DNA from 2 places in the Cupriavidus sp. USMAHM13 genome. Region 2 is predicted to be linked to the other one. Evidence: riboswitches for the same ligand, from Rfam matches in the RefSeq annotation. Region 2 holds a riboswitch; the other holds the start of a gene.
The links. A riboswitch is a leader RNA that binds a small molecule or an ion and turns the genes downstream of it on or off. The one in region 2 is predicted to bind cobalamin.
Positions count from the first base shown of each region.

Region 1: linked by a shared signal. The riboswitch ahead of BKK81_RS29670 (HoxN/HupN/NixA family nickel/cobalt transporter) and the one ahead of BKK81_RS16280 (TonB-dependent receptor domain-containing protein) in region 2 are both predicted to bind cobalamin.

Region 1 is NZ_CP017752.1:2,588,586-2,599,190, reverse strand. Features, by position in the region: gene BKK81_RS29675 (serine aminopeptidase domain-containing protein) at 1-482, opposite strand, end outside; gene BKK81_RS29670 (HoxN/HupN/NixA family nickel/cobalt transporter) at 682-1,752, opposite strand; cobalamin riboswitch at 2,056-2,344, opposite strand; gene BKK81_RS29665 (enoyl-CoA hydratase) at 2,679-3,530, shown strand; gene BKK81_RS29660 (ABC transporter substrate-binding protein) at 3,667-4,866, shown strand; gene BKK81_RS29655 (acyl-CoA dehydrogenase family protein) at 4,929-6,077, shown strand; gene BKK81_RS29650 (LuxR C-terminal-related transcriptional regulator) at 6,157-8,889, opposite strand; gene BKK81_RS29645 (thioesterase family protein) at 9,117-10,052, shown strand; gene BKK81_RS29640 (CaiB/BaiF CoA transferase family protein) at 10,115-10,605, shown strand, end outside.
Region 2 is NZ_CP017751.1:3,687,587-3,698,191, forward strand. Features, by position in the region: gene cobT (nicotinate-nucleotide--dimethylbenzimidazole phosphoribosyltransferase) at 1-715, opposite strand, end outside; gene cobO (cob(I)yrinic acid a,c-diamide adenosyltransferase) at 766-1,422, opposite strand; gene BKK81_RS16270 (ABC transporter ATP-binding protein) at 1,448-2,320, opposite strand; gene BKK81_RS16275 (FecCD family ABC transporter permease) at 2,317-3,321, opposite strand; gene BKK81_RS16280 (TonB-dependent receptor domain-containing protein) at 3,343-5,244, opposite strand; cobalamin riboswitch at 5,331-5,551, opposite strand; gene BKK81_RS16285 (hypothetical protein) at 5,768-6,082, shown strand; gene BKK81_RS16290 (cell division protein ZapA) at 6,079-6,420, shown strand; RNA gene ssrS (6S RNA) at 6,678-6,895, shown strand; gene BKK81_RS16300 (EVE domain-containing protein) at 7,011-7,505, shown strand; gene BKK81_RS16305 (sulfite exporter TauE/SafE family protein) at 7,551-8,381, shown strand; gene BKK81_RS16310 (SIMPL domain-containing protein) at 8,527-9,234, shown strand; gene BKK81_RS16315 (malonate--CoA ligase) at 9,292-10,605, opposite strand, start outside.

The DNA of each region.
Region 1 (10,605 bases), on a different replicon from region 2:
CGCGCCGCCAGCAGGTGCGCGACCACGGCCCCTTCGCTGCCGCCGAGGGCCACCACCTGGCGATAGCCGTGCCGGCGCAGCACGTCGGCGATGACGGCGTCCAGGTCCGCGGCGCGTTGTGCGAGGCTGTCGTGCCGAACATAGGCAAGCGGGCAATCCGCGCGTGCGGGATCGTCGCTGTAGGGCAGGCTGGCATCGATACCGTACTTCTCCACCGTCAGGATGTCGGCTGCCGGCATCACCCGCGCGATGTAGGCGCGGATCGCCTCGACCCGGGTCACGCTGTTGCAATCCGAGCCCTGGATCACCACCAGCAGTTGGTCCGCTTGCGCGGAGGCATCGCGCTGGTCGAGGTAGTAGCGGATCCGCGAGCCGTCCGCACGGGCCAGGTCCTGGCCCCGGTCCGCTTCCTCCGCCTGTGCCCATGCGGACTGCAGCAGGCAGGCCAGCGCGCAGGCAAGTATCCGCAGCTTGGATTTCACCGGTTCTCCCAGGGCATGGAACTGTCGTCGAAGGGGGAGACTATAGGCCGCCGCGGAGCGGGAGCCGCGGACATTGCCGCGGTTTGGGAGGTATCCCGCGTCATCTTGAGATGGTTCCGCACCATGCCGCAGGCGGCATCGCACCGGCTCCGGGAGCGGCCGCTTCCTCTCCACCTGCACGCCGGCTTTGTCATGGCACTCACCCCAGCTTCACCTCGATCTCGTCATAGCGCTGCACGCGGTACACCACCATCGAGACCAGCCAGCTCAGCACGAACACGCCGATGATCACATAGCCCAGCATGCCGAAATGTGCGTTGAGCGCGCCGACCACGTCCCACAGGCCGCCTTCCAGGCCGAGCTTGTCCGCGATCAGGCCGAGTGCTTCGATGCCGCCGATGACCACCGCGACGATCACCGAGACCAGCGTGATGGTCATGTTGTAGTAGAGCTTGCGGATCGGCTTGGTGAAGGCCCAGCCGTAGGCGCCGAGCATGAGGATGCCATCGGTGGTGTCGACCAGCGACATGCCGGCGGTGAACAGCGCCGGGAACACCATGATGGTCCAGAACGGCACGCCCTTGGCGGCTTCCGCGGCGGAGAGGCCGAACAGGGCCACCTCGGTGGCGGTGTCGAAGCCCAGGCCGAACAGCAGGCCCATCGGGAACAGGTGCCAGCTGCGGCTGGCCAGGCGGAACAGCGGGCGGAACCAGCGCGCCAGCACGCCGCGCTCGTTGAGCAGCAGGTCGAGGTCCTGGGCGCGCAGCGTCTCGCCGCGCTTGACGGCGCGGAAGGCACGCCAGACCGAGACCAGGATCAGCAGGTTGAAGAAGGCCAGCAGGAACAGGAACAGCGCCGAGACGCTGGTGCCGATCAGGCCGCCGACCGCCTTCATCTCGCCGAAATGCGATTGCAGGGCGGCCGCCGCGATGGCGATGCCGATCGACATCAGCGTGACCACGGTGGAATGGCCGAGCGAGAAGAAGAAGCCCACCGCGACCGGCCGCTTGCCTTCGGCCATCAGTTTGCGCGTGACATTGTCGATGGCCGCGATATGGTCGGCGTCGACGGCGTGGCGCAGCCCCAGCGTATAGGCCAGCACGGCGGATGCCAGCAGCACCGGGTGGTCGCGGAAGGCGGCCAGGGCCCAGATCCAGGCCCCGGCATTGGCGGCGATCAGGATCGCGTAGAGCGCCACGGTCTTGCGGCGCACGTCGGTGGCTTCGTCATTGAAGATGCTGGCGATCAGGCGGAACGGGTGGGCTGGCATGGGGCGCAGGGCAGATGCGGGGTCAGGGAGCGAAGAGACGGTGCCGAAGCGGGGCGGGCATGCCTGCCCAGGCAGGGAGGCCATGAGAAGCGCCGCGACGGCGGCGGGGTGTGCTGGGCGCGCGGGCGGCGCGCCGAAGGGGCTGGCTTGCGGTCTGTCTTCATCGTGTCGTGCCCGGGCATCCCCGCCCGGGCGTGGCAACTGGTGCCGGAAAGGACGATGAAGCCGCGGCCGTGCGCGGGGCATGCCGCGGGGCTGCCCCGCGGCAGGGCCCGGCACGACACCCGGCCGCCCGTCCGCGGCTTCGGTGGTCGAAGTCAGGCCGGTATCCGGGCTGGCAGGCGATGCGCGCGGTGGGCGCCGCGTGCGCGTGGGGGATGGCCGCCTTCCCGCGCTGGCGCGCAGTGGCTGCCGGCACCAGGCCGGCGTGGCGATCCCTTGACCTGCTTACCGTTGCGGGGGCAGCACAGGCATTGCCGCCAGCGTCCCGAGTCCGCGCATGCAAGACTCAAGCCATTGGCGTTGGCGCACCTGTTTCCCGTTTAACCCGCGCCGCTGGCGTGGCGCGGGCACCTGTCATCGTGATCGGTAAATCACGCGCATTGTAATGGCGGGTGGCGCATGCCGCCAGCGCCGTGCCACGCGCTCCGGTGCGCCATGGCGGGCCGGGCGGCGCCGGCCTTGCCGGCCTGTGTTCTTGCAGAGTGGGGCGGGCGCGGCCCGGTTCGTGTTCCCCCGAGCCGCCAAATCGTCGTTTCGGACGACGCCCGGCGCCGGGGCGCTGCCGAGAATCGTCGTAACCGGCCAGGGCCGGCAGACAGACCGCCGGCGCCAGGCCAGGCGGCGGGATCCACCAGGAGACAGGCATGCGGGCGCCCGCGGGCGCAGGACTTCGTGCGCCGGCGAACGGCGGTACGCCGTCGCGCATGCCCGCTTCCGTCTTCGGCGAGGCAGGCATCGTGACGCAAACGCATTCCACAGACCCCGGGCAGCACAGCGAGGCGGCTTCCGTGCTGGTCGAGATCGATCCGGCCGGCTATGCGGTGCTGACCCTGAACCGGCCGCAGGCGATGAACGCATTGTCGGTGGCGCTGTGCCGGGCGCTGGCCGAGGCGGTGGCGGCGCTGCGCGACGATCCGCGTGTGCGCGTGCTGATCCTGACCGGCAGCGGGCGTGCCTTCTGCGCCGGGCTGGATCTCAAGGAACTGGCGGCCGGGCGCGAACTGTCGGCCTTCGTCAGCACCAGCGATCCGGTGCGCGTGCTCGGCACCTTCCGGGGGCCGGTGATCGGTGCCATCAATGGCGCGGCCATCACCGGCGGCTTCGAGCTGGCGCTGGCCTGCGACATGCTCATCGCCTCCACCGAAGCACGCTTCGCCGACACGCACGCACGCGTGGGCATCGTGCCGGGCTGGGGTTTGTCGCAGAAGCTGAGCCGGCTGGTCGGCCTGGCCCGGGCCAAGGAGATCTCGCTGACCGGCAACTTCGTCGGCGCGCAGGAGGCGGAACGCATCGGCCTGGTCAACCGCGTGGTGGCGCCGGAGACGCTGCTGCCGGCCGCCCGGCGGCTCGCCGAAGACCTGTTGTCGGCGGTGCCGGAGATGCTGCCGGAGATGAAGCAGCTGATCGACGAGGGCTATGCGCTGCCGCTGGGCGAGGCGCTGGCGCTGGAGCGCCGGCGCTCCAGCGCGTGGAGCCAGGCCATGCTGCGCGAGGAGATCGCGCGGCGGCGCGAGGCCGTGCAGCAGCGCGGCCGCGCGCAGGCGGCGGGCGGCTGAGCGGAGGCCCTGGCGGTGGGGCCGGCAGCGCGCAGGGACGGGACGGCAGGCGATGGCAGGCGCCGGCAACAGGCGCCGCAACCAATGCAGCGGGCAACGCAACAACCACGAGGAGGAAGGCATGGCGAAGCGGAAGATGGCGGCAGTGGGCAGGTGGCTGGCGGCGGCGGGACTGGCCGGCCTGGCTTGCCTGGCGCAGGCGCAGAAGGCCTACGATACGGGCGCGAGCGACAGCGAGATCAAGATCGGCAACACGGTGCCGTACTCGGGGCCGGCATCGGCCTACGGCACGGTGGGCAAGGCGGCCGCGGCCTACTTCCGCAAGGTCAATGCCGAGGGCGGCATCAACGGGCGCAAGATCCGCTTCATCTCGGTCGATGACGCCTACAGCCCGCCGATGACCGTGGAGCAGACCCGCAAGCTGGTCGAGCAGGAGCAGGTGCTGCTGATCTTCGCGCCGCTGGGCACGGCCAGCAATGCCGCCACGCAGAAATACCTGAACATGAAGAAGGTGCCCCAGCTCTTCGTCAGCTCGGGCGCCCACCGCTGGGGCGATCCGGAGCATTTCCCGTGGACCATGGGCTGGAACGTCAGCTACCTGACCGAAGGCCATATCTACGCCAGGCACATCCTCGCCAACCGGCCGCAGGCGAAGATCGCGATCCTGTACCAGAACGACGAGTTCGGCAAGGACATGCTGCGCGGCTTCCTCGACGGCCTCGGCGACAAGAGCAAGGCGCTGGTGGTGGCGCAGGCCAGCTACGAGCTGAGCGATCCCACGGTGGACAGCCAGATGATCAGCCTGAAGAGCTCGGGCGCCGACACGCTGGTCGACCTGTCGACGCCGAAGTTCGCCGCGCAGGCGATTCGCAAGGCGGCCGCGATCGGCTGGAAGCCGGTGCACTACCTGGCCAATGTGTCGAGCTCCGTGACCGCGGTGCTCAAGCCGGCCGGGCTGGACAATGCCAAGGACATCCTCTCGGCCGCCTTCGTGCGCGACCCCTCCGATCCGCGCTGGCAGGGCACCCGCGAGCAGGCCGACTTCGCCGCCTTCATGAAGCAGTACTACCCGGAGGGCGACGCCAGCGACGCCTTGAACGTCACCGGCTATTCGATGGCGCAGACCATGGTGCAGGTGCTCAGGCAGGCCGGTGACAACCTGACGCGCGCCAACATCATGAAGCAGGCCGCCAGCCTGGACATGACCCTGCCGATGCTCTACCCGGGCATCAAGCTCAAGACCAGCCCGACCAATTTCCACCCGCTCGCCGGCATGCAGATGGTGCGTTTCAACGGCAGCGGCTACGACCCGGTCGGCGGCGTGATCGGGCAGTAGCGCCCCCTATCACGCCTCACGCCGCCGCGCCGCCAGCAGCCATTCAAGGAGACCAGACAGTCATGGCAATCGAGTTTCCACGCTCGTGGATGAAAGAAGAACTGACGATGTACCGCGACACCGTGGTGCGTTTCGTCGAGAACGAGATGGTGCCCGGCGACGAGGCGGCGCGCCAGCGCGGCCACGTCGGCCGCGAGATCTGGCGCCGGGCCGGCGAACTGGGCCTGCTGTGCGCGGACATTCCCGAGGCCTATGGTGGCGGCGGCGGCGACTTCCGCCACGAAGCGGTGTTCTACGAGGAGATGGCGCGGCGCAGCCTGACCGGCATGGCCGCCTCGGTGCACAGCATCGTCGCGCACTACCTGCTCAACCACGGCACCGAGGCGCAGAAGCAGCGCTACCTGCCGCGCATGGCGCGCGGCGAGCTGGTCGGCGCCATCGCCATGACCGAGCCGGGGGCCGGCTCCGACCTGCAGGGCGTGCGCACGCGTGCCGAGCGGCAGGGCGACGGCTATGTGATCAACGGCGCCAAGACCTTCATCACCAACGGCTACCTGGCCGGCCTGGTGCTGGTGGTGGCCAAGACCGATCCGGCGCAGAAGGCCAAGGGCATGTCCATCCTGATCGTCGAGACCGAGGACCGTCCCGGCTACCAGGTGGGCAAGGTGCTCGACAAGATCGGCCTGAAGGCGCAGGACACCTCGGAACTGTTCTTCGACAATGTGCGCGTCGGCGCCGACTGCCTGCTGGGCGGCGAAGAGGGCAAGGGCTTCTACCAGTTGATGAGCGACCTGCCGTACGAGCGCCTGATCATCGGCGTCACCGCGGCGGCGGCGATGGAGGGGGCCTACGAGGCCACGCTGCAGTACACGCGCGAGCGCGAGGCCTTCGGCCAGCCCATCGGCCAGTTCCAGAACACGCGTTTCAAGCTGGCCGAGATCGCCACCCACGTTAAGGTGGCGCGGGCCTACATCGACCGCTGCGTCGAGGACATCGTCGCCGGCCGGCTCGACACGGTGGGCGCCTCGATGGCCAAGATGTGGGCCAGCGAGCTGCAGAACCGCGTGATCGACGAATGCCTGCAGCTGTTCGGCGGCTATGGCTACATGAACGAGTACCTGATCGGCCGCATGTATGTCGACGCGCGTATCCAGCGCATCTACGGCGGCACCAGCGAGATCATGAAGGAGGTGATCTCGCGCGCGCTGTAGGCCGGGCAGGCGCCGGCGCGCCGGCGCCGCGGCACAGGGTCGGCGCGGCTGCGGAGCAGCGGATCAGCGGATCAGCGGATCAGCGGATCAATTCCAGGCGGCGCGCGATGGCCACTGCCTGGGTGCGGTTCTGCGCGTTCAGCTTGCCGTTGATATTGCGCAGGTGCGTGCGCACCGTGCTGTCGGAGACGAACAGTTTCTCGGCCAGGGCGCTGTTCGAGTAGCCCTCGGCGACCAGGGCCAGCAGGCGGATCTCCTTGGCGGTGAGCGGCTCGACCAGGGCAGGGCAGTCCGGCGGCAAGGCCGCCTCGCCGGGCCCGGCGCCGCCGCATGCCTGCGCCAGCCGCTGCAGGTAGGCCCGGAAGATCGGGTCGGCGCCGGCGCCGGCCCCTTCTTCCTGCGTCATCGCTTCCACCTGCCGCACCAGCAGGGCGGCGTCGCCCCCTTCGTCGGCGAACAGGCGCACGAAGCCTTCCGCGCAGCCGTTGCGCAGCGCGCCGGTCATGGCCGCCAGCGCGGCCGGGGCGTCGCCGGCACGGGCCAGCGCCATGGCTTGCAGGACGCGCAGCTTGAGGGCGCGGCGGAAGCGCCGGCTGCGCACGGCGGCGTCGATGCCGTCGGCCAGGCGCGGCAGCGCCGACGCGGCGCGCCCGGCGGCGACCAGCCAGCGCAGTTCGGCCATCTCATGGGTCTGGAGATCGTGCGCGGGCAGGCGCAGGCGCGCCACGCGCGCCCACAGCGCGGCATCGTTGGCACGCTCCAGTTCCTCGCGGGCGCCTTGCAGGTGGCCTTGCATGGTCAGCAGGTGGGCGCGTTCCAGCTTGGCGCTGCTGACCACGCGCGGCAACTGGCGCTGGTGGCCCAGGTACTCCAGCTCGGTCAGGCAATGGAAGGCCTGGTCGACGTCGCCGTGGTGGAAGGCGATGCGCGACAGCAGCATATAGCCCTGGATCATGTGGTCGGCGAGGCCGGCATCCCTGGCCAGCGGCAGGTAGACCTGGAGCAGGTGCCGGGCCTGGTCGAGCTCGTCGGCCTCGTAGAGGCTGGCGGCGTACAGCACGCCGGCCCAGGCATTGCCGCCGGTATGGCCCTGCGACGCCGCATGGGTCGCGCCGACGGCGATGCGGAAGCGCGCGGTGGCCTGGCGCAGCCTGCCCTCCTCGAGATCGGTCAACCCGCCGACCGACTCCGAGTACATCTTGATGAAGTGGCTGGCCGCCGCGCCCGGGCTGCTGCGCGCGGCATCGAGCAGGCGGTGCGATTCCTGGTACTCGCCCATCACCGCCGACAGGTAGGCCATGCAGTTGGACAGCACGCCCTCGGCGAAGCCCTGGCGCGCCGGCATGTGGCGCAGCGCCTCGCGGCCGAGCGCGAAGGCCTCCTCGGCCTGGTCCATCACCGCCAGCAGGAAGGGCTGCAGCGCCAGCACGTGGGGCCGCACCTCCGGGTCCGGGTCGGCGGCGCAGCCGTAGCCGTCGAGCCTGGCCTGGGCCTGGTGCGGGCCGTGCGTCAGGCACAGGGCCCAGACATGGACCACCTGCAGCAGCGGGGAGGCGGCGATGCAGGCGGGCGGGATGGCGCCGAACCAGCGCGTCAGCAGGCGCATGCGGCCGCCCTCGAGCAGGGCAATGGCGTGCCGGGCCAGCAAGCGCACCGCGTGGTCGAAGCTGCCGCCTTCGAGCGCGTGGTCGATGGCCGGCACCGGCCGGCCGTGCGCCTCGTACCAGTGTGCGGCGGCGCGGTGCAGGCGCCGGCCCTCGTCGGGCAGTTCGCGCTGGAGCTGGGCGCGCAGGAAGTCGGCGAAGAGGCTGTGGTAGCGGTAGCTCGGCGCGTCGCCTTCCATCGGCGTCAGGAAGAGGTTGTCCGCCTCCAGCCGTGCCAGCATGGCGGCGCTGTCGACACCGGGCAGCAGGTGGTCGCACAGGCCGGCGTCGAGGTGCCGCAGGATGGCGGTGCGCAGCAGGAAATCCCGCAGCGGCGCCGGCTGGCGTTCCAGCACGTCTTCGGCGAGGTAGTCGGCCAGGGCCTGGTTCGAGCCCGAGAAGCGGGCGATGAAGCGGTCCCGGTCGCGGTGGTCGTCGCGCCGTTCCAGAGCCAGGGAAGCCAGCCACAGCGCGGCCGGCCAGCCCTCGGCCTTGCCGTGCAGGCGCGCCACCTCGTCGTCGGGCAGCGCGCTGTCGCGGCGGCGGTTCAGCAGTTCGGCCGTTTCCGGCAGCGAGAAGCGCAGCAGGGCGGCGTCGATCTCGAGCAACTGGCCGCGCGCCCGCAGCCGGCCCAGGCCGAGGTCGGGCAGGCCGCGCGAGCCGATCACCAGGCGTCCGCCGCGCGGCAGGCCGTCGAGGATCTCGCGCACCAGGCGCAGCACGGCGGGCTCCTGCAGGGCCTCGAAATCGTCGAGGAACACAGCGAAGGGCGCGGTGCGCGCGGCCAGGCCCGCCATGATGGCGAGCGCCATGTCGGCCGGCGAGCGCAGGCCCGCGTCCGCCATCGCGGGGGCCGCGGCGGGTGCGTCCGCCGCCATGCCGCCGACCGCGGCGGCGAGGCAGGCGAGGAAACGGGACGGGTCGTTGTCGGCGCCATCCAGGGTCAGCCATGCCGTGTCGACGCCGCTGGCTTCCAGCAGCGAGCGGCACTGCACCATGGCGGTGGTCTTGCCGAAGCCGGCCGGCGCCCGCACCAGCACCACCCTGGCGGCGCCGGCGGCGCGCACGCGTTCCCGGATCTCGCCGCGCGCCACCTGGGCGACACTGGTGGTGGGCGGGCTGAGCTTGCTGGTGAGCGGGGTACGGGACGGGTCGACCGGGCTGGGCATGGGCAGGGTGAGGGGTTCCGGGCCATCGGGAAGCACGCGGCGGCGGCCCGGCGTGCCCGAGCATACAACGAGCGCGGCGTTCGGCCACGTCGCACAGCAGCATGGCGTGGCCGGCGCTCGCGGCCAATCGTCTTAAGCGACGATGTGGCGGCACGCGGCGCTGCCTAACATGGCAGGCATCCTGCGCGGCGTATGCCGCCCCGCCTCCGCCCCTACTGCCTGCGAGCATGAAGAACGATTCCTGGCGCCAGGACCTGGCCTCCTACCGGCTCCGCTTCGAGCTGCCCACCCGCTACGCGGATGTCGACGCCGAGCGGCACGTCAACAATGTGGCGGTGCAGACCCTGCACGCCGAGGCCCGCTCGCGGCTGCACCTGTCGGTATTCGGCTGGGAGGCGTGGCAGCCGCTGACGGCAACCGTGCGCACGCGCGCGGTGCGCACCGATTTCCTGCAGGTGACCTACTATCCGGCGCCGGTGACCTGTGGCGCCGCCCTGGTGGAGGTGGATGCATCCGGCTACACGCTGGCACTGGGGCTGTTCCAGCAGGGGCGCTGCGTCGGCGTGCAGTCGTGCCGCATCGGCGCCTGGCGCGACGGCGAATGGCGGCCACTGCCGGCGGCGGTGCGCGAAGCGATGCTGGACTTCGGCCCCGATGCGGTGATGGCGGCCGGCCTGCCGGGCGGCGCGCCGGGCCCCGGCGCAGGGGACGATGCCGATGGTGGCGGTGCCGAGGCCGGCGGCTATCCCTGCGCGGACCGGCTGACCACCCGCTTCGGCGACCTCGACGCCGATGGCATGCTGAGCGAGCTCGCGCTGGCGCGCTACTTCGAGCAGGGGCGCTCGCACCTGCTGCTGGCGCTCGGGCAGGACTGCGGCGCGGACCTGCGCCACGGGCCGGTCGGCATGCTGATCGCCAGCACCGGCGCGCGTGTGCTGCGCCAGGTGCGGCCGGGCGCCGAGATGACGCTGGCATCGGGCGTGGTGCGCATCGGCCGCACCTCGGTCGTGCTGCGTACGGCGGTGTTCCAGGGCGAGGCCTGCGTCGGCATCGCCGACAACGTGATGGTCTTCATCGCGCGCGCCGATGGCCGGCCCACGCCGGTGCCCGCCGCGCTGGCGCGGCGGCTGGAAGGCCTCGCCTGCGCCGGACTGCCGCGCTGAACCGGCCGGCCACGGCATTTCCCCCCAAACCAAAGCGCAGCGGCGCTGCCAGGAGCTGACCAATGACGGGTCCCTTGCAAGGCTTGAAGGTCGTGGAGATGGTCGGCATCGGGCCGGCGCCGTTCTGCGCCATGATGCTGGCCGACATGGGCGCGGAGGTGATCCGCATCGACCGGCCCGGGCCGGCGGGCGAGGTGATGCCCAAGACCGCGCGCTTCGATGTGCTGGCGCGCGGGCGCCGCTCGCTCGCGCTAGACCTCAAGCGCCCGGGCGGCGCCGAGGCCGTGCTGCAGCTGGTGGCCCAGGCCGACATCCTGCTGGAGGGCTTCCGCCCGGGCGTGATGGAGCGCCTGGGGCTGGGGCCGGACGCCTGCCTGGCGCGCAATCCGCGCCTGGTCTACGGCCGCATGACGGGCTGGGGCCAGCACGGGCCGCTGGCCCAGGCGGCCGGGCACGACATCAACTACATCGCGCTGAGCGGCGCCCTGCATGCGATCGGCCACGCCGACGAGCCGCCGGTGGTGCCGCTCAACTACGTGGGCGACTTCGGCGG
Region 2 (10,605 bases):
CGATCTCGAAGCCGCCGAAGGCCGCCAGCGCATCGAGCGGCTCGACCGCGTCGGCATGCCGCGCCAGCGCGCCGGCCAGCACTTCGCGCTTGTGCGCCAGCCCGGCGTCGTCCAGGCCGGTGCCGCGCCCGATGCACTGCTCGATCGGCGTCCCCGTCAGCCGGCTCATCAGGCAGGCGGCGGAGGAGGTATTGCCGATGCCCATCTCACCGAAGGCGATGGCGTTGCTGCCCAGGCGTGCGTGGCTCAGCACGCGTGCCATGCCGGTGGTCAAGGCCAGCTCCAGCTGGCCCGGGTCCATGGCGCGCACCTCGGCGAAATTGCGCGTGCCGTTGGCGATGCGCGCATTGACCAGGCCCGGCGCCGGCGGCAGCGGCGCGCGCACGCCGGCATCGACCACCTCCAGCGCGATGCCGTGCTGGCGCGTGAAGACGTTGATGGCCGCGCCGCCGGCGACGAAGTTGCGCACCATCTGCGCCGTGACCTCGGGCGGATAGGCGCTGACGCCGGCGGCGGCGATGCCGTGGTCGGCAGCGAACACGAGCAATGCCGGACGCTTGAGCTCGGGCTTGGCGCCGCCCAGGATCATGCCGAGGCGCAGCGCCAGCGTCTCGAGCTGTCCGAGGGCGCCGAGCGGCTTGGTCTTGTCGTCGATGGCGGCCTGCAGTACGGGGCGCAGCGAGGCGTCGAGCGGGGCGATGTGGGGAAGCTGCATGGGTAAGGCTCTTGCTATGGCTCTTGCGGAAAAGGTTGCCGGCGCCCGGGCTACATCTCGATGCCCTTCTGCGCCTTGATGCCTTGCTGGAAGGCGTGCTTGACCGGCGTCATCTCGGTCACCGTGTCGGCCGCCTCGATCAGCGCCGGCGGCGCACCACGCCCGGTGATGACGACGTGCTGCATGGGTGGGCGCGCACGCAGGTCGGCGATCACGCGGTCCACGTCAAGATAGTGCAGCTTGAGGGCGATGTTCAACTCGTCGAGCAGGACCAGGCTGATGGCGGGGTCGCGCAGCATGCCGCGCGCGATCTCCCACGCGGCCTCGGCCTTGGCCACGTCGCGCGCTCGGTCCTGCGTCTCCCAGGTGTAGCCCTCGCCCATCACGTGGAAGGCACAGACATCCGGGAAGCGGCGCAGGAACATCTCCTCGCCGCTGGGAAAAGCGCCCTTGATGAACTGCACCACGCCGGCGCGCATGCCATGGCCCAGCGCCCGCACCACCATGCCGAAGCCCGAGCTGGACTTGCCCTTGCCATTGCCGGTGGTGATGACGATGACCCCGCGTTCGGCCTGGGCGGCGGCGATCTTGGCATCCACCACCTCCTTCTTGCGCACCATGCGTGCCTTGTGGCGCGCATCGCGGCCCGCGTCGTCGGGGGTGTCGGAGGTGCCGGGCGTGTTCTCTTCGTGTTCTGCTTGCGTCATATCGGTTCTGCGGAATCCAGGTAGTCTAGCGGGTGCCGTGGCCGTCCGGCGCGGCGTCGGGGTGGCCGTCGGCAACCAGCGCGGTGCGGTATCCATCGCTCACCGCGACGATCGGCGTGCGCAGCGCGGTGGAACAATGTCCGGGCGTCAGCACTTCGGCCGCCGGGCCGTGCAGCGCGCGGCCATCCTCGGCCATCAGCAGCGCGTGGCTGGCATAGCGCCGTGCCAGGTTGAGGTCATGCAGGATCACCAAGACGGCGTGGCTGCCGGCGCGCGCCAGCGCGGCCAGCGTGTCGAGCACGAGGATCTGGTGGCGCAGGTCGAGATGGGACACCGGCTCATCGAGCAGCAGCAGCGGCGCCTGCTGCGCCAGCACCGCGGCCAGCGCCACGCGCTGGCGCTCGCCGCCCGACAGGGTCAGCACGTCGCGCGCGGCCAGGCCGGACAGGTCGAGCGCGGCGAGCGCCGCCTCGACCACCAGCTCGTCTTCGCGCCGGGCGAAGCCCCAGCCGGCCAGGTGCGGGTAGCGGCCCACCCGCACGGCGTCGCGCACGCGCATCGAAAATGTGTCATGCACGGTCTGCGGCAGGTAGGCGCGCTGCCTGGCCAGCATGGCCGGCGACACCTCGCCCAGTGCCTGGCCGTCGATCGCCACCGCGCCGCCGTCGGGCCGGCGCAGGCCGGCCAGCACGGCCATCAGGGTGGACTTGCCGACGCCGTTGGGCCCAACCAGGCACCACAGCTCGCCCGGCCGGATCTCCAGGTCGAGCGCCGGCAGCAGCTCGCGCGCCCCGGCCCGCAGCGACAGGCCGCGCACCGTCAGCACCGGGCAGGCAGCCAGCGGCTGCCGCCAGGGCGTGTCGGCGGCCCCGGCCGGGGCATGGCTCGGGTGCGTCATCGCGGCCTCCGCAGCAGCAGGAAGAGGAAGGTCGGCACGCCCAGCAAGGCCGTGATCACGCCCACCGGCAGTTGCGCCGGCGCGATCACCGTGCGCGCGGCCAGGTCGGCCGCCATCAGCAAGGTACCGCCCAGCAGCGCCGAAGCCGGCAACAGCAGGCGCTGGTCGTTGCCCCAGGCCAGCCGCACCAGGTGCGGCACGACCAGCCCGATGAAGCCGATCGAGCCGGCCGTGGTGATGGCCGCGGCGATCGCCAGCGAGGCCACCAGGAAGGCGCCCAGGCGCACCAGGCCGACACGCACGCCGAGCGACTGCGCCACGGTCTCGCCGAGCAGCATCACATTGAGCGCGCGCGCCATCGGCATGGCCAGCAGCAGTCCCGCCGCCAGCGCCAGCAGCGCCGGCCAGAACACCGCCGCGCCGCCCAGGTCGCCGGTCAGCCAGAACAGCATGCCGCGCAAGCGCGATTCCGGCGCCACCGACAGGATCAGCGTGATCAGCGCACCCCAGCCGGCGGCCAGGATGACCCCCGTCAGCAACAGCCGCGTACCCGCCTCCTGGTGGCCGCCCTGGACTTGCGGATGCAGCAGGTCGCGGCGCGCCAGCGCCGCCACCAGCAGCATCGAGCCGAGCGCGCCGGCGGCGGCGCCGGCCTGCACCATCCACCAGGGCAGCATCAGCAGCATGGCCAGCAGCGCGCCGGTGGAGGCCCCGCCGGACACGCCCAGCACATAAGGCTCGGCCAGCGGATTGCGCAGCAGCACCTGCATCAGCGCGCCGGCCAGCGCCAGCAGGCCGCCGCAGGCGAAGGCCGCAGCCGCGCGCGGCAGGCGCAGCTCGCGCACGATGGCTCCGGCAGTGCCGGCGCCATCGGCCAGCGCGTGCCACAGTTCGGCGGGCGCCAGCGAGACGCTGCCGAGCGCCAGCGACAGCGCGAACACGGCCGCGCCGGCCAGCGCCAGCACGCCCCAGATCCGCAGGGCGCGGCGCAGCTCAGGCATGCGCCCCCCGGGCGGCCGCGTTCACTGGCGCCAGCCCAGCGTGATAAAGCCGGCCCGGCCCTGCGTGTTGTAGGGATAGGCAAGCTGGTAGTTCTTGTCGAACAGGTTTTCCACGCGGGCGGCGACGAACCATTGCTTGTTGATGTTGTAGCGAGCGTTGAGGTTGACGATACCGTATCCGCCCAGCGTGCGCGAGCCGGTATCCAGGCGCGCGGACGACAACAGCCATTCCCCACCGAAACGCCAGTTGCCGAAGTTGCGGCCCAGGTCCAACGCGACGTGGCGGCGCGCGCGGCGCAACAATTGCGCATTTGCCTGCTCGTCGACCGGGTTCTGGAAGGTGACGCTGGCCCCCACGTCGGTGCCCCACAGCGTAGCGCGCCACGATGCCTCTACACCCTGCACCTTGGCCTTGTTCACGTTCAGCGGCGCAAGCAGGCCGCCGGGCAGCGTGGTGTTGACGATCAGGTTGTCGTAGCGGGTCTCGAAAGCGGTCACGCGCACAAGCCCTGCGTTCGCCGTGCTGTATTGCAAGCCGGCCTCGGCAGATTTCGCGCGCTCAGGCCGCAGGTTCGGATTGCCGAAACCAGGGTAGTACAGTTCATTGAAGGTCGGCGCGCGGAAGGCATTGCTCACGCTGGCAATCAGCTTGAGCGCCTCGGTCAGCTGGAAACCGTAGCCGACGCGGAAACTCGCCTGATTGCCAAAGTCCGAGTAATGGTCATTGCGTGCGTTGAACTGCAACTGGTGCCTGCCGATGCGCCCGTCATAGCCGCCGAACACAGAGAACACATTACGCGAAGGACTGAATGAGCTGCCGTAGGCGCTGGCGTCGAGCGCCTGCTGCAGGTAGTCCGTACCGAACATCAAGGTGTGCGCGGCCGCGAGCGCGTACTCGTTCTGCCAATTGAACTGGCGGTTACGCGTATAGAAGGCGCCGTTTTGAACGCCATTTAGGAAAGTGTCACTACGGTCTTCGCTCTGCGCCAGCCTGAAATGTGTCGCCCAGTCCGGCGTCAACTTACCGTTGACGAAGGCCTGTGCGGTGTACAACTCGCTGTTGGTGCGGTTGTCGTCGGTGGGACGCCCGGATGCGCTGTCGAAGGACAGCTTGCTCTTGGAGTAGTAGCCGCTGAGGCCGGCATCCCAGTCAGGCGTGAAGCGATGCTTCACCTGACCCGACACGCTCTGGTTCTCATACGGATTGTCGTTTGGATTCGCGCGCGGCGCCTGGCGCGTATTGATGGCCGAGAAGCCATCGGTCTTGAAAGCGGAACCGGCCAGGTTGAACGAGGTATCGCCCACCTGCCCTCCGTAGCCCACGGCGCCCTGCCTCGTATTGTTGCTACCGTATTCCACTTGCGCATTGGCCGCCGGCGCTTGGCCCGCACCGCTCTTCGTGAAGATCTGTACCACGCCGCCAATGGCGTCTGATCCATAGAGCGCTGACACGTTGCCCCGCACAACTTCGATGTGGTCAATCTGGTCGGGCAGGATGTTGGCGAGTTGAGCAGTACCCGTGCTGGACGAGGACACCCGCACGCCATCGATCAGGATGAGCACCTGGTTGGAATTGGCACCACGCAGATAGAGCGAGGTGTTGGCCCCCATGCCGCCGTTGGTAGCAAACTCAACGCCGGCCTGACTGCGCAGCAGCGTACGCAGATCCGGCGCCTGTGAGTTGATGATGTCGTCCCGCGTCACGACTGTGGTATGCGCGAGCGCGTCGGTAATGGGCTGCGCGGTGCGCGTCGAGGTGACAACCACCGGTGCGAGCTGGGTGGCAGGCTGCTCGCTTGCAGACTGCGCGTAAGCATGCGCAGAAGTCAGGGCGGACGTGGCAAGGGTCGCGAATACGATGGCGAAGGACGATCGCGCCGGAGGCAGTGCCGGGCGATTCAACCTGTAAAGCGATGAACGCATAACGTAGGGGCAGGAAAGACGGCCGGGCCCGTTCCCCCGCGGGCCGAATGGCGATGAAGCGTGCCGCACAAGGGCGGCCGCCCGCGTCCAGGCCGGTATCCGGGCTGGCGACCTCAGCACGGCCGCCTTCCCGGGCCCATGTGGACCCAGTGGCTGGTTGACCGGCCTTGCGAAACCGGGATGCGGATTCGCGTCGCTTACCGTTGCGGGGGCAGCACAGGTTGGCCCGTCCCGACCTGGCGTCGGTGCGGCTCCCTGTTTCCCGTTGAACTGCCCCCGCGTGGCGACGAGGGGGCGAGCACCTGAAGCGTGCGCGAGTGTAGGCAGTTTCCCCGCCAGCGTCAATGCGCGCCGCGGAACCGCCGCCACGGTGGCGGTTGGCCGACGTTGCAAGGGCGATGCCAATACAATGCTGGCAACTTCGCCGCGGTTGCGGGGTCACAACGGCGCCTCGCGCATCGCTGGCATGGCGGCGCTTGGGCTAGAATCCGGATACTCCGACACCATGCACCCGACAGGCACTATGCTCAACGAACTCGAACAACTCGCCGCCAAGATCGGCCGCGTGCTGCATCACGCGGACACCCTGGCGGCGGAAAACCAGCGGCTGCGCGAGGAGATCGGACGCCTGCGTGCCGAAGCCGACCAACTGCGCGGCGAGCGCGAGGCCATGGCGGCCGACCGCGAGCTGCTAAACATCAAGATCGAGGAAGCGCAGTTGCGCATCCAGTCCATCCTCGACAAGCTGCCCACGGCAGGCGATGCGCGCCAGCTCGACCTGCTCGGCGAGGGCGAAGCCGCCCAGCCCCGGCAGCAAGCCTCCGGAGAACATGCATGAGCAACAAGCAAGTCGAAGTCAATATCGCCGGCCAGGCTTACCGCTTCGCCATCGCGGCAGAAAACGAGGCCGCGCTGCTGGAGGCGGTTTCGCTGGTCGATGGGCGCATGACCCGCCTCAAGTCCGGCGGCGGCGCCAAGGGTGTGGAGCGTGTGGCAGTGATGGCGGCCATCAGCCTCGCCTCCGACCTGCTGGCGGCGCAGCGCAAGCAGCAGGAGGAAGGCGCGATCCCGGTGGACGCCGTACGTGCCCGCATCCGCGAACTCAACGAGCGTGCCGACGAGGCACTGCGGCAGTACGCACACGTGGGAACCGACGCGCCGGCCGCGCGGAGCTGAAGCCGGCCGCGGCGGGATGTGGAGCGGATGTCGCGCACCGTGCGCAAAATGTAACGGTCCGGTACGACGGGCTTGGTCTGCGAGACAGTGCGGTGTATAGTGTAGCCAGACTGCACGACGCCACACAGGTGCAGCAAAATGGTCGGGTTACCGCGCCTGGCCGCCGTTCTCATCCCATCCTAGTTAGAAACGGCAAACGTCTGACATCGCACTTGGTGCTCCGCTCCGGGTGATCTTCGAAAGTCAGACGTTTGACAGTTTCCCTGCCTGGTTCGTAAGGGTCATAAACTCCTTGAACCGATATGCATTGCATGGTGCGGGATCATGTCGCGTGGGCGAGCGCGTCACAACATTCATAGTCCGGGCCGAGCCTGGACTCCCTGAGTGGGTGATGTACCCGAAATGCGACTTCCGCAGCCACTCTGAACCTCACTTGGGTTCAGGATGCCGACCCAGCGGCCGAGGCGGGGACCCCCTTCAACAAGGCGGTGGTGCAGACCACCGCCTTTTTTCTTGCCTGCGTTCTTGCCTGCGGCCGGCTCGGCGGTCGTCACTTGCGGCCCGCCGCCGCGCCACCAGAGGATCTGCTGATGAGCCGTTCCGCCACGCCCGCCGCCGAAACCCGCGCCCGCCAGTACTGGCTGATGAAATCGGAGCCAGACGAGGCCAGCATCGACACGCTCGCCGAACGGGGCACCCTGCCCTGGACCGGCGTGCGCAACTACCAGGCGCGCAACTTCATGCGCGATGCCATGCGCGTCGGCGACGGCGTGCTGTTCTATCACTCCTCGTGCCCGGAGCCCGGCATTGCCGGCCTGGCCGAGGTCTGCTCGACGCCCTACCCTGACCCGACGCAGTTCGAGCGGGCCAGCCACTACTACGACGCCGCCTCCAAGCCGGAAGCGCCACGCTGGATGCTGGTGGACGTGCGCTTCGTGCAGAAGAGCGCGCTGATCTCCCTGCCCGAGCTGCGCGCGCACGAGGCGCTGGCCGACATGGTCGTGCTCCGGCGCGGCAACCGGCTCTCGATCACGCCGGTGACCCCGGCCGAATGGCGCTACATCACCACGCGCCTGATGCGCTGACGCCCGCCGCATGGCGCCCCTTCCGCCGAGCCCCCGCTCCCGGCCATGAGCCTAGCCGACCTGCCCGTCCTGATTCCCGCCCTGCTGCTGCTCGGCGCCTTCACCGGCTTCTGCGCCGGACTGCTCGGCGTGGGTGGCGGCATGATGATGGTGCCCTTCCTGACGCTGCTCTTCACCGTGCTGCGCTTTCCCGCCGAGGTCATCGTGCACATGGCCATCGCCACTGCGATGTCGACCATCCTGTTCACCTCGCTGTCGTCGGTACGGGCCCACCATCGGCGCGGCGCCGTACGCTGGCCGTTAGCCTGTGCGCTCGCGCCGGGCATCCTGGTGGGCGGCCTGATCGGCAGCGGCAAGGTCTTCGCCGCGCTCAAGACCGGCTGGCTGTCGCTGCTGTTCGCCGGCTTCGTCGGTTTCTCGGCGCTGCAGATGCTGCGCGCGCGCAAGCCGGCGCCCTCGCGCCAGTTGCCCGGGCCCGGCGGCATGGTCGGCGCCGGCACGGTGATCGGCTTCGTGTCGAGCCTGGTCGGCGCGGGCGGCGGCTTCGTCTCGGTGCCCTTCATGACCTGGTGCAACGTGCCGATCCACAATGCGGTGGCCACCTCCGCCGCGCTCGGCTTCCCCATCGCGGTGGCGAGCGTGATCGGCTACGTGTGGAGCGGCCTCGGCCTGGCAGGCATGCCGGCGGGATCGTTCGGCTACGTCTACCTGCCGGCCCTGGCGGTGGTGGCGACGGCCAGCGTGCTGACCGCGCCGCTGGGCGCGCGCGCCGCGCACCGCATGGACGTGGCGCAGCTGCGCCGCGCCTTCGCTGTATTGCTTGCCTGCCTGGCCGGCTACATGCTGTGGAAGGGGCTGCAGGCCCTGCAGGCATAGCGCCCGCGTGACGGCTGCATGACGGCTGCATGACGGCCGCCTCGGTCCGCCCGGATACAAGTCGATACAAGGTGGGGATGGCCGGCACGGAACGTTGGCCGCCATCCCGCGTCTGAACACGCGTGACTTCGAACGGGAGAACAAGATGAAGAAAATGATCGCCGCCACCCTGCTGGGTTCCACGGCCATGGTCGCCGCCGCCCAGGGCGGACCGGTCCATGCGGAGGGCCTGCCGGCCCCTGCGGGCGTGCTGTCGCTGTCCGCCGATGCCGCCACCGATGTGCCGACCGACACCGTGCGCATGACGCTCGCAGCCGAACAGGAAGGCAGCGAGCCGGCCGCAATCTCGTCCGCGCTGTCGGCGCGCGCGCAGGAGGTGATCGCGCAGGCCAAGCGCACCGCGGGCGTGCAGGCGGAATCGGGCGGATTCACCATCCACCCGACCACCGACCGCAACGGCCGCATCAATGCCTGGCGCGGACGTGCCGAGGTCGTGCTGCAATCGCGGGATTTCGCCGCCGTGTCCAAGCTGGCCGGCCAGCTGGCCAGCCAGATGCAGGTGCAGAGCATCGCCTTCTCGCTGTCGCGCGAAGCACGCCAGGCCGCCGAGACCAAGCTGGTTGAACAGGCCGTGTCCAGCTTCCGCGACAAGGCGCAGGCCACTGCCAGGCTGTTCGGCTACGGCAGCTACACCATCCGCGAGGTCTCGCTCAACGAAGGCGGCGCGGTCATGCCAATGCCGCGCATGTACGCAGCCAAGGCCATGGTCTCGGATGCGGCGCCGGTACCGGTCGAGGGCGGCAAGGCCCAGGTCACGGTGACGGTCAGCGGCACCGTGCAGATGCTCAAGTAAGGCGCCCCCCGGCCCCGCCGCCACCATGGCGGGGCCGGGAGGCCGTCTGGCGCGGCCTTACAGCGCGGCGAACTGCTGCCGCAGCACGTTCTTCTGCACCTTGCCCATGGTATTGCGCGGCAGCTCCTCGACCACGTGCACGCGCTTGGGCACCTTGAAGTTCGCGATACGCGCCTTGAGCGTGCCGATCATGGCCGCCTCGTCGATCTGCGCACCGGGCCTGCCCACCACCACCGCCACCACCGCTTCGCCGAAGTCCGCGTGCGGCACGCCGATCACGGCGCTCTCCACCACGCCGGGCATCTCGTCGATGAAGCTCTCGATTTCCTTCGGGTAGACGTTGTAGCCCCCCGAGATGATCAGGTCCTTGCTGCGCCCGACGATGGTCAGGTAGTTGTCCGGCACCACGCGCTCGCCGGCCTGGCTGACGATGGCGCCGCCGAAGCGCCCGACGTCGCCGGTCTTGAACCAGCCGTCCGCGGTGAATTCCTCACGGGTCTTCTCCGGCATGCGCCAGTAACCGTGGAACACATTGGGACCCCGCACTTCCACATTGCCGATCTCGCCGGCGGCGCAGGGCCTGCCTTCGCCGTCGACCACGCGCACCGACACGCCGGGCAGCGGCATGCCGACGGTGCCGCCGATGCGCTCGCCGAGGGCGGGGTCATAGGGATTGGAGACCAGCATCACGGTCTCGCTCATGCCGTAGCGCTCGAGGATGGTGTGGCCGGTGCGCTCGCGGAAACTGTCGAAGGTCTCCAGCAGCAGCGGCGCCGAGCCCGACACGAACAGGCGCATGCGGCGGCAGGTATCGTCATCGAAGCGCGGCTCCTGCAGCAGGCGCACGTAGTAGGTCGGCACGCCCATCATCACGGTCGAGCGCGGCAGGTGCCTGAGCGCCTGGGCCATGTCCAGCTTCGGCAGCCAGATCATCTTGGCGCCTGCCAGCAAGGCACCGTGCGAAGCGACGAAGAGGCCGTGCACGTGGAAGATCGGCAGCATGTGCAGCAGCACGTCGTCGGCGCGCCAGCCCCAGTACTCGTGCAGCGTCTGCGCGTTCGATGACAGGTTGCCGTGGCTCAGCATGGCGCCCTTGCTGCGTCCGGTCGTGCCCGAGGTGTAGAGGATGGCCGCCAGGTCGTCCGGCGCGCGCTGCACGGTCTCGAAGGTGTCGGGTTGGGCGGCGGCGCGATCCAGCAGCGAACCCGAGCGGTGCTCGTCGAGCGTGAAGACCTTGGCGCTGCCATGGCGGAAGGCCAGCTTGGAGACCCAGTGGAAATTCGCGCTGCTGCACACCACCACGGCAGGCTCGGCATTGCCGAGGAAATAGTCGATCTCCGCCTCCTGGTACGCCGTATTCAACGGCAGGTA